3 regions of the Streptomyces sp. AB3(2024) genome follow, and region 3 is predicted to be linked to each of the others. Evidence: riboswitches for the same ligand, from Rfam matches in the RefSeq annotation. Region 3 holds a riboswitch; each other region holds the start of a gene.

Region 1 (3,264 bases), on a different contig from region 3:
GTGGAAGCGAAACGCGAGTCCGATCCCCGCGCTCGCCCCGCCCGCCTCCGGGTCCCGGAGCGGCTGCGAATGCGCGACCTGTGGGGCGGAACCGGGGCCTGATCACCGCGCCGGGATACCCGGACCCGCTGCAACCCTGCCGACCCGCAGGCTGCACGCCGCGGCCTCGCCGAGGGCGCCGATGCCGGCACTTGCCGCCGACCGGACGCGATGCTCGGCGTATCCCATCGTGCTCGGCCCTCAGGGTCCGCAAGGGCCTGAAGGCCCGAACGGGACGGCCGGCGGGGACGGGCGCGACGCGGTCTCTGCGGTGAACACTGAGCGTGGCGGTGGAAACGGCCGAGCCGTGGCCGCGACCCGGCTCGAGGCGCACGCGCATTGCGCTGAGCAGGCTGCCCGGGCCTGGCCTGATGGGCAGGGCAGCGGCGACGCGACCCTTGACCGGCTCGCCAACGGGTATACGGCGACACAGAGGGACCGGGCGTTCCGGCAGTGCATGAGCGACGAGGGATGGCCGCAGTAGCAGCGCACCCCGACCCGTCGGCGGGTCCGGGATGTGGACCGCTGATGTCTGGCACCAGGCGCGCGGCGCCCCTCCCGTGGGGAGCCGGGGGGGGCGCCGGCCCGGGATGGTCCGGTGACAGCACCGTAGACCCGCAGGCGGGGCGACGGTAGGCATATGACAGGGGGGATTCCGGAACAGTGGAACGGTCAGGCCTCCAACAGCAGCGCTCTACAGGATTGTTCGGAGTGTCGCGATCCGGCTCGTCACCCTTCCCTGGGGGTCGCATCGGCGGCAGTCGCCTCAGTCGAGGTCGGAGCAGGCTCGGAAACAGTGTGGCAGCGGTCTGCGAAACCGCGGGTCGGGTCACAGGCGCGACTCCTGTCGTCCCCTGCCGTTCGTGCGTGGAGCGCGGTGGCGGCCGGCTGCGTTGGACCTGTGGACCCCCGTTCGGGGGAAAGGGGGCATCTGGCAGACTTGTGCGGGTTGTCCCAGGCGGCGCAGGACAGGAAACCGGTGTGAATCCGGTGCGGTCCCGCCACTGTGACCGGAGCTCCGCCCACCCGCGGGCCCCGGGAGTCAGACACTGACGCGCCGCCTCTTCACTTCGACCGGGGACGAGGATCCCCCGGAGAGGCCTCGCCATGTCGCGTTCCCGCGCAACCCTGCGCTCCATCGCCGCCCTCGCCTTCCTGGTTCCGCTCGCCGCGTGCGGCGGGCCGGCCGACGGACCCGCCGGTGCGGCCCGGCCCGGCCCCGGAGCGCGGCCCGCGCCCGGGTTCCCGTACACCGTCACCAACTGCGGTGTCACCAGCACCTACCAGGCCCCGCCCGAGCGGGCCGTCACCATGAACCAGCACGCCACCGAGATCATGCTGGCCCTCGGACTGCAGGACCGGATGGTCGGCACGGCCTACCTCGACGACTCCGTGCTCCCCGCCTACCGGCCCGCCTACGACAAGATCAAGGTGCTGGCCGGCGAATACCCCTCCAAGGAGGTGCTCCTCGGAGCCGACCCCGACTTCGTGTACGGCGGTTACGCCAGCGCCTTCGACAAGGGCCAGGGCCGGGACCGTGAAGGGCTCGCCCGGTCCGGCATCGGCTCCCGGCTGAGCGTGGAGTACTGCACCCGGGGCCCGGTCGGCCTCGCCCAGCTGAAGACCGAGATCACCGAGGTCGCCCGGACCTTCGGCGTGCCCGAACGCGGAGCGGCCCTCGTCGAGGACGAGCAGCGCCGCGTCGACGCCGTCACCGCACGTCTGAAGGACGCGCCGAGGCCGCCCGTCTTCGTCTACGACTCCGGCGAGGGCTCCGCCTTCACCTCGGGCGGCAAGGGCATCGGCAACGAGATCGTCACCCTCGCCGGAGGCACGAACGTCTTCGCCGACCTCGACGACACCTTCGGCGACGTGTCCTGGGAGAAGGTCATCGAGCGCAAGCCCGAGGTCGTCCTCATCTACGACTACGGCGGCACCACCGTGGAGTCCAAGAAGCAGCGCCTGCTCAACGACCCGGCGCTGGCTCAGGTTCCCGCCGTCAAGAACCGGCGGTTCGTCGTGCTGCCGCTCTCCTCCGCCGTGCTCGGCGTACGCGTCGCCGACGCCGTCGAGTCCCTGGGCCGCCAACTGCACCCCGACGCCGCGTGAGGCGCCGCCGGACCGCCGCCGTCCTCCTGATCCTCGCCGCCGTTCTGGCGGCCTCGGCGGTGGCCGGGCTCGCCCTGGGGCCCGTACGGATCGCCCCCGGCCGGGTCCTCGACCTCGTCCTGGCCGGACCGGACGCGCAGGGCGGAGCCTTCGCCTCCATCGTGTGGGACGTCCGCATGCCGCGCGTCCTGCTCGGCACGGTCGTCGGCGCCGGACTCGCCGTCGCCGGCGCGGTGCTCCAGGCCCTCGTGCGCAACCCGCTCGCCGACCCCTTCCTGCTCGGCGCCTCCTCGGGCGCCTCCGCGGGGGCCGTGCTCGTCATCGTCTTCGGTACGGCCGCCGGCGCGGGCGCCGCAGGGGTCGCGGGCGGGGCCGGGGTGCCGCTCGCCGCGTTCGCCGGGTCGATGGCCGCGCTCGTCACCGTCTACGCCCTGGCCCGGAGGGGCGGCACCATGACCACCGGCCGGCTGATCCTGGCCGGAGTCGCCGTGCAGTACGTGCTCTCCGCCCTGACCAGCCTGGTGCTCGTACTGTCCGCGAGCCCCGACCAGATGCGCTCGGTGCTGTTCTGGACGCTGGGCGGCCTGGGCGGGGCCCGCTGGGACGAACTGGCCCTGCCCGCGGCCGCGCTGTTCGTCGGGACCGGTGTGCTCGTCACCCTGGCCCGGCCCCTGGACCTGCTGCTCGCGGGGGAGGAGGGCGCGCACACCCTCGGGCTGGACACCGGCCGGTTCCGGGCCGCCGCGTTCGTGCTCACCTCCCTCGTCATCGGGGTGCTGGTGGCCTCCAGCGGGGCGATCGGCTTCGTCGGGCTGATGGTTCCGCACGCCGCCCGGATGGTGGTGGGAGCCGGGCACCGGGCGCTGCTGCCCGTCGCCGCGCTGGGCGGGGCCGTGTTCCTGACGCTGGCCGACCTGTTGGCCCGTACGGCGGCCGCGCCCGAGGAGATACCGGTCGGCGTGGTCACCGCTCTGGTGGGAGGGCCGTTCTTCCTGTGGATGCTGCGCAGGTCCGGCCGCGGCGAGGGGGTGGTGGGCGGATGACGGGGGGTTCGGTGGAACTCACCGTCGAGGCGGTGCGTTACGAGATCGACGGGCAGCAGCTGCTGCGCGGAGT
Region 2 (3,264 bases), on a different contig from region 3:
GACGAGCACCCGCAGCGCGCCGTCGTAGCCGCGCCCGGCCAGCCCCTCCTGGAGCCGGCCCGCGCGGTCGAAGGCCCGGACGAAGGAGGTCGCCGCGAGCCCGGCCAGGGAACGCCACACCGCCGCCCGGCCGCTCTGCCCGAGCCGGGCCGCCTGCGCCCGGCGGACCTGCGCCATCGAGTCCAGCAGCAGGAAGCCGATCCGGTACATCACGAGGGCCACGTCCACCACGGGGGCGGGCACCCCCGCCCGCACCAGACGTGGCAGTACGTCCGAGACGGGGGTGGTGAACGCGAACAGGAGCACGCCGAGCGAGGCCGCCGAGGTGCGCAGCAGCAGCTCCCCGGCGTGCCGGGGTCCGTCCGGCGCCAGGGAGACGAATCCGGCGGGCCCGCCCAGCGACACCAGCAGCGGCAGCGCCCCGGTCACGCAGAAGCCGAGCGGCACCCGGAAGGCCCGCCACAGCTGCCGCCCCGCCACGCCGGCCGGGCCGAGCAGCACGGCCAGGGTCGCCGCGGCGACCAGCGGCCCGCCGGGCCAGGGCGGCAGGCACACGGCGGTGACGGTCAGGCCGAGTCCCAGCAGGGCCTTCTCCAGGGGGTGACGGCGCCGCCAGCGGCTGCCGTGCGCCGCCACGTCGATCGGCAGCACCGCTTACGACTCCGCCACGGTCGTGGTGGCGGACCCGGTGGCGGGCCCGCCCGGGGCCGCGGAGGCCGCGGCCGCCTGGGCGAGGCCCTGCCGGCGACCCTTGCGCACGCCGAAGTAGTACGCGAGCACGCCCGCGCCGAGCGCCGCCTGGAGGGCGAACAGCGCCGACTCGATCTCCCCGGACGGGGGTTCGTACAGCGGCGAGAACCAGGGCTCGTAGTCGGGCTTCAGCTCGGTGATGGCCGACTCCGCCTGCGCGTCGGCGCCCGCGAACGGCTCCTCCCTGCCGTCGCCGAGCCCCAGCGCGAGCGGGAGCACGGCCAGGGCGGCCACCAGGAACAGCAGCAGGGTGTTGATCTTCGCGTTGCGGGTCATCGGACCGCCGCCCCCTGCTGCGCGCCGGCCGCGCCGGTCAGCTTCGCGACCCCGAGCCGGACCAGGTCCGACCTGCTGGACTGCATCAGCAGGCGCATCACGAGCACAGTCAGCAGCCCCTCGCTGACCGCGAGCGGGATCTGCGTCAGGGCGAAGATCCCCGCGAACTTCTCCAGCGCGCCCGGGAAGCCGCTGCCCGGGTCCGGGAAGGCCAGCGCCAGCTGGACGGAGGTCACGCAGTAGGTGACGAGGTCGGCGAAGAAGGCCCCCAGGAAGACGGTCACCATCAGCGGCGCACCGGACTTCCGCAGCAGCCGGTAGACGGCGTAGCCGGCCCAGGGTCCGGCGATGGCCATGGAGAAGACATTGGCACCGAGGGTGGTGAGCCCGCCGTGCGCCAGCAGCAGGGCCTGGAACAGCAGGGTGATCGTGCCGAGCACCGCCATGATGGGGGGCCGGAAGAGGATGGCGCCGAGCCCGGTACCGGTCGGGTGAGAGCAGCTGCCCGTCACCGAGGGGATCTTGAGCGCGGACAGGACGAAGGTGAACGCCCCCGAGGCCCCGAGCAGCAGCGTGCTCTCCGGATGGGCCTTCACCTCGCGGGTGAGGGCGCGGACTCCGTGGACGACGAACGGGGCGGACGCGGCGCCCCAGGCGACCGCGTGCAAGGGGGGCAGGAACCCCTCGGCTATATGCATGGGTAGAGAGACCTCTCCAGCACCTCGTGGATGGACGACGCGCCCCGGCCGGTCTCCTGGCTCACGGGTACTGATGCCCTGGCTCCGCCTTCCCGGGGCCGTGCGGTCTCCCGCGCGGGCCCAGTGGCTTCCCGCAGGAGTAGAGCCGGACTTCCCGATCACAGTGGCGAGGGCCGCACCGGTTTCCCACCGGTTTCCCGAACACCAAGGCCAGCTGACCCTAGTCGCCGGGGCGGACCGGTAACAACCCGCCTCGATTCGGCCGTTCGGGTGGCCGGATCCGGTACGGGCGTCACCCGGCGCGGCCCGGACGGACGCGGTCCGCTGGCGGCCCCCGCCGGCCCCGGGAAGGGTGGGGCGCATGGCTGCCGACACCCAGGGCTTCGACTATTCGGACCTCTCCGCCGTCTACGTCAACTGCACCCTCAAGCGCTCGCCCGAGACCAGCAACACCGAGGGCCTGATCGTGAAGAGCCGTGCCGTCATGGAGGCGGCCGGCGCCCGGACCTCACTGGTGCGGGCCGTCGACCACGACATCGCGACCGGGGTCTGGCCGGACATGACCGAGCACGGCTGGGAGAGCGACCAGTGGCCGGTCCTCTACAGCCAGATCATGGACGCCGACATCCTCGTGCTCTGCGGGCCGATCTGGCTCGGCGACAACAGCTCCGTCATGAAGCAGGTCATCGAGCGGCTCTACGCCTGCTCCTCCCTGCTCAACGACCGCGGCCAGTACGCCTACTACGGGCGGGTCGGCGGAGCGCTGATCACCGGCAACGAGGACGGCGTCAAACACTGCGCCATGAACGTCCTCTACAGCCTCCAGCACCTGGGCTACGCCATTCCGCCCCAGGCCGACGCGGGCTGGATCGGCGAGGCCGGCCCCGGACCCTCCTACCTGGATCCCGGATCAGGCGGCCCCGACAACGACTTCACCAACCGCAACACGGCCTTCATGTCCTGGAACCTCATGCACCTCGCCGCCCTCCTCAAGCGCGCGGGCGGCATCCCCGCACACGGCAACCAGCGCTCCCTGTGGGACGCGGGCTGCCGCTTCGACTTCCCGAACCCGGAACACCGCTAGCGGTGCGGCGTCCCGGGCCGGGCCGCCGGGTTCAGCAGGTGTTCGGGTGCGCGACGTCCACCACGTACCGCTCGGGCGAGTGGAGGACCGAGGTGGTGAAGGCGGGCTTGGTGTCGAAGGCGGCGCCGAAGGTCACGTACCCCTCGTAGTCGCCGGTCAGGGCGAGGCCCTTGAGCTTGCTGAGGGAGATCTTCTGGAGCTTGGGGCCCTGGTAGACGTTCTGCCCCGCGTCGTCGTGACCGGCGGCGGGGTGCAGGCGGATCTCCAGGAAGTACTTCCCGGCCAGCGGGACGGGCTTGCCGGACCCGTCGTAGACCAGCTGGGAGACGGGTGTGACGGTGACCGGGGGCACGGAGCCCCGGAGGTCGATGACGATCCGGTCGTACGTGCAGTGACCGCCCCAGCGGGCGTTGACGACGAGCGGGGTCACGGTGCGCGCGGACGGAGCGGCGGACG
Region 3 (3,264 bases):
GGTGATCGGTGTCGCCCTGGCGGTCGTGGACGTCACCGACAGCTACCGCGCGGCCCGGGAGGCCACCGAGGCCCGCAGGCGCCTCGGCCTCATCGCCCGGGCGTCGGTGACCGTCGGCACCACCCTGGACCTGGAGCGCACGGCCCGCGAGCTCGCCGACCTCGTCGTGGCCGACCTGGCCGACCTCGCCTCGGTCGACGTCCTCGACTCCGTGCTGGGGGGCGGCGTGGCGACGACGCCCGGACCCCGGACGGGGCAGGCGCTCTTCATGGCCCTCGCGGTGGCGACGTCCTACGGGACGGACGCCGTCCGCGCCGCGGACCCGGTGGGCGAGCGCACCACGTATCCGGCCGAGCGCCTGGTCACCCGCTGCGTGAGCACCGGGCGCCCCGTCCTGGTGCCGCGGATCACCGGGGCGGACCTGGCGCGCATCGCGCGCGACGAGGCCGCCGCGGACCTCCTCCGCCGGGAGGGCGCGCACTCCTACCTGGCCGTACCGCTGACCGCCCGCGGACAGGTCCTCGGCGCCGTCGGCCTCCTGCGCACCCGCAATCCGCTCCCCTTCGACCAGGACGATGTCACCCTGGCCGGCGAGCTGGCCACCCGCGCCGCCATCGCCATCGACAACGCCCGCTGGTACCAGCACGCCACCGACACCGCCCTGACCCTCCAGCGACATCTCCTCCCCCACCCCCCGCCGCGTGCCGCCGGTCTCCAGATCGCCTACCGCTACCAGCCCGCGGTGGCGGCCAGCGGGATCGGCGGCGACTGGTTCGACGCGATCCGTCAGCCCGGGGACAAGACCGCCCTCGTGGTCGGCGACGTGATGGGACACGGTGTCCACGCCGCCGCCACCATGGGTCAACTGCGCACGGCCACCCGTACCCTGGCGGACCTCGGTCTCGACCCGGCACGGGTCCTGCGCCACCTCGACCACATCACCGCCGAACTCGACGGGACCATGGCGACCTGTGTCTACGCCACCTGGGACCCGCACCGCTCGCGCTGCCGCGTCGCCCTCGCGGGCCACCCGCCCCCGGTCGTCGTCAGGTCGGGGCAGGCGCCGGCGCTGGCCGACCTTCCGGCCGGGGTGCCGCTCGGCGCGGGCGGCCTCGGCGACGCCGGGTTCACGTCCACCGTCCTCGACCTGCTGCCCGGTGACCGGCTGGTCCTCTACACCGACGGTCTCGTCGAAACCCGTGACGAGGCCCTGGACGACCGCCTCGACCTGCTCCTCAGCCTCCTCGCCGATCCGGATCTCCCCCCGGAGGCGACCTGCGACCGCCTCCTGGCCGCCCTGCGTCACCGTGACGCCACCGACGACGTAGCCCTCGTCATCGCGCGGGTACTCCCCCGTCCGCCCACCACCGGGGCGCGCCCGCACTGAACGGCGCTCCATCGGCGGTCGGTGGTGCCCCGGGCGCCGTGCGCGGGGCGCGGCGACGCCCCTAAGGTGTGAGGGCAGCTGGTTCGCCCCGTCCGCCAGGCGGGATGCGTCGCAAGAGGGAACCCGGTGGGAATCCGGGACTGCCCCGCAGCGGTGAGCGGGAACGACCGCCGTCATACGCACTGGGACCGGACAACGGTCCTGGGAAGCGACGGCCAGTAGGTGCCCGCCGGCGGAAGCAGGAGTGCCGGCAGGTGTGCCCGTGAGTCCGAAGACCTGCCGCTGCCCGTACGCGAAGACCGCGTACGGAGATCCCGATGGCCTCGTGGGCGGGCCGGCGGCAGCGGGCGCCTCGCGCGGCCCGCCGCTCCTGCGCGTCCGCGTCCGGCCCGTCGGGACCGCATCCGCACGACTCGCGAAGGAGAGTTCCGTGACCGCGGACATCACCACGGGCACCCGGGCCCACAAGTCATCTGCCGACTCCCGTGTCACCCTCGCCCACATCATGAGCGAGCACGACACCAACCTCTACGGGACCATCCACGGCGGTGTGGTCATGAAGCTGATCGACGACGCGGCCGCCGCCTCCGCGGGCCGCCATGCCGACGGTCCCGCCGTGACGGTGTCCGTGGACCGCATGACCTTCCTGGCCCCCGCCCGCGCGGGCGACCTCCTCACCGTCCACGCCACACTGGACCGCGCCGGCCGGACCTCCATGACCGTCGCCGTACGGGTCACCGCGGAACGCTGGAACGCGACGACCAGCCCGGCCACCGAAGTCGCCACCGCCCGCCTGACCTTCGTCGCCATCGACGCCGACGGGCGGCCGCGCCGGGTCCCGGGCCTGCTGGAGGGATAGCGGGGCGAGCCGGGCCCCGCGGCCCACCGCGATCCGCTCCGCCGGGACCTCGGTCTCCACGGCGGCCGCGCGGGCGCGTGAGCGCGGTGCCCGGCCGCGGGGTCGCGGGCCGGGCGCCGCGCTCCGTCGGGCGGTGGGGCCGTTACGGCACCGGCTGCTGCTGGGTGACGCAGTGGATGCCGCCGCCACCGGTGCCGAGGCGGTCGATGTTGAGCCGTTCGACGACGCGGCCCGGGAACAGGCGCGTCAGCGTGGCCCGGGCCGCCGCGTCGGCCTGGGTGTCGCCGAACTGGCCGCTGATGACGGCGCCGTTGCACACGTAGTAGTTGGCGTAGGAGGCGAGGAAGTCCCGGTTGGTGGAGCGGATCAGGTTGTAGTCGGGGCCCTGGAGCTTCTCGGCGGTCATGCGGGCACCGCCCGCGGTCGTCGCCCCGGACAGGACCTGGAACTGCTGGCGCGCGTCCTTGGCGTAGGCGTCGTTGTCCGAGGCCAACGGCATCTGGACGAGGGCCTTCCCGGGCGCGAGGAAGCGCGAGGTGGCGTCGACGTGGTCGTCCGTGATGTCCTGGCCGGTCACGCCGTCGAACCAGATCACCTTGGAGGCGCCGTAGGCGGCGCACAGCGCGGCTTCGATCTGCGCCTGCGACGCGTTGGGGTTGCGGTTGCGGTTCACCAGGCTGCTGCGGGTCGCCATCAGGGTGCCGGCGCCGTCCTGCTCGACCGCGCCGCCCTCCCCCACCAGGCCGGCGGCGGTGAACGGGACGCCGACGTAGGAGGCGATCCGCCCGGCGACCAGGGCGTCCTTGGAGTGGGTCTGCTTGTTGCCCCAGCCGTTGAAGTTCAGGCCGACCGCGTCCAGTCCGCCGGCGCCGTCGGTACGGAAGACCGGGCCGCTGTCGCGCATCCAGCAGTCGTCCACGGGGATGGTGGTGACGACGGTGACCGTCGAGCCGCACAGCTGGCGGGCCCTGGCGGCGCTGCCGGAGTTGGCGCACATGTAGACCGGCTCGTACTTGGC

What was found. Region 3 has a riboswitch for cobalamin ahead of ACEPPI_RS24070 (acyl-CoA thioesterase). Riboswitches for the same ligand answer to the same signal wherever they lie in the genome.
Region 1: another riboswitch for cobalamin. It lies ahead of ACEPPI_RS37155 (ABC transporter substrate-binding protein); the one in region 3 lies ahead of ACEPPI_RS24070 (acyl-CoA thioesterase).
Region 2: another riboswitch for cobalamin. It lies ahead of ACEPPI_RS01350 (energy-coupling factor ABC transporter permease); the one in region 3 lies ahead of ACEPPI_RS24070 (acyl-CoA thioesterase).

The regions. Positions count from the first base shown of each region.
Region 1 is NZ_JBGWAB010000176.1:1,182-4,445, reverse strand. It holds tRNA gene ACEPPI_RS37160 (tRNA-Arg) at 812-895, shown strand; cobalamin riboswitch at 969-1,112, shown strand; gene ACEPPI_RS37155 (ABC transporter substrate-binding protein) at 1,147-2,148, shown strand; gene ACEPPI_RS37150 (FecCD family ABC transporter permease) at 2,145-3,191, shown strand; gene ACEPPI_RS37145 (ABC transporter ATP-binding protein) at 3,188-3,264, shown strand, end outside.
Region 2 is NZ_JBGWAB010000002.1:89,664-92,927, reverse strand. It holds gene cbiQ (cobalt ECF transporter T component CbiQ) at 1-651, opposite strand, end outside; gene ACEPPI_RS01355 (energy-coupling factor ABC transporter substrate-binding protein) at 655-1,026, opposite strand; gene ACEPPI_RS01350 (energy-coupling factor ABC transporter permease) at 1,023-1,724, opposite strand; cobalamin riboswitch at 1,753-1,971, opposite strand; gene ACEPPI_RS01345 (flavodoxin family protein) at 2,086-2,808, shown strand; gene ACEPPI_RS01340 (hypothetical protein) at 2,840-3,264, opposite strand, start outside.
Region 3 is NZ_JBGWAB010000067.1:9,279-12,542, reverse strand. It holds gene ACEPPI_RS24075 (SpoIIE family protein phosphatase) at 1-1,387, shown strand, start outside; cobalamin riboswitch at 1,450-1,686, shown strand; gene ACEPPI_RS24070 (acyl-CoA thioesterase) at 1,818-2,246, shown strand; gene ACEPPI_RS24065 (agmatine/peptidylarginine deiminase) at 2,389-3,264, opposite strand, start outside.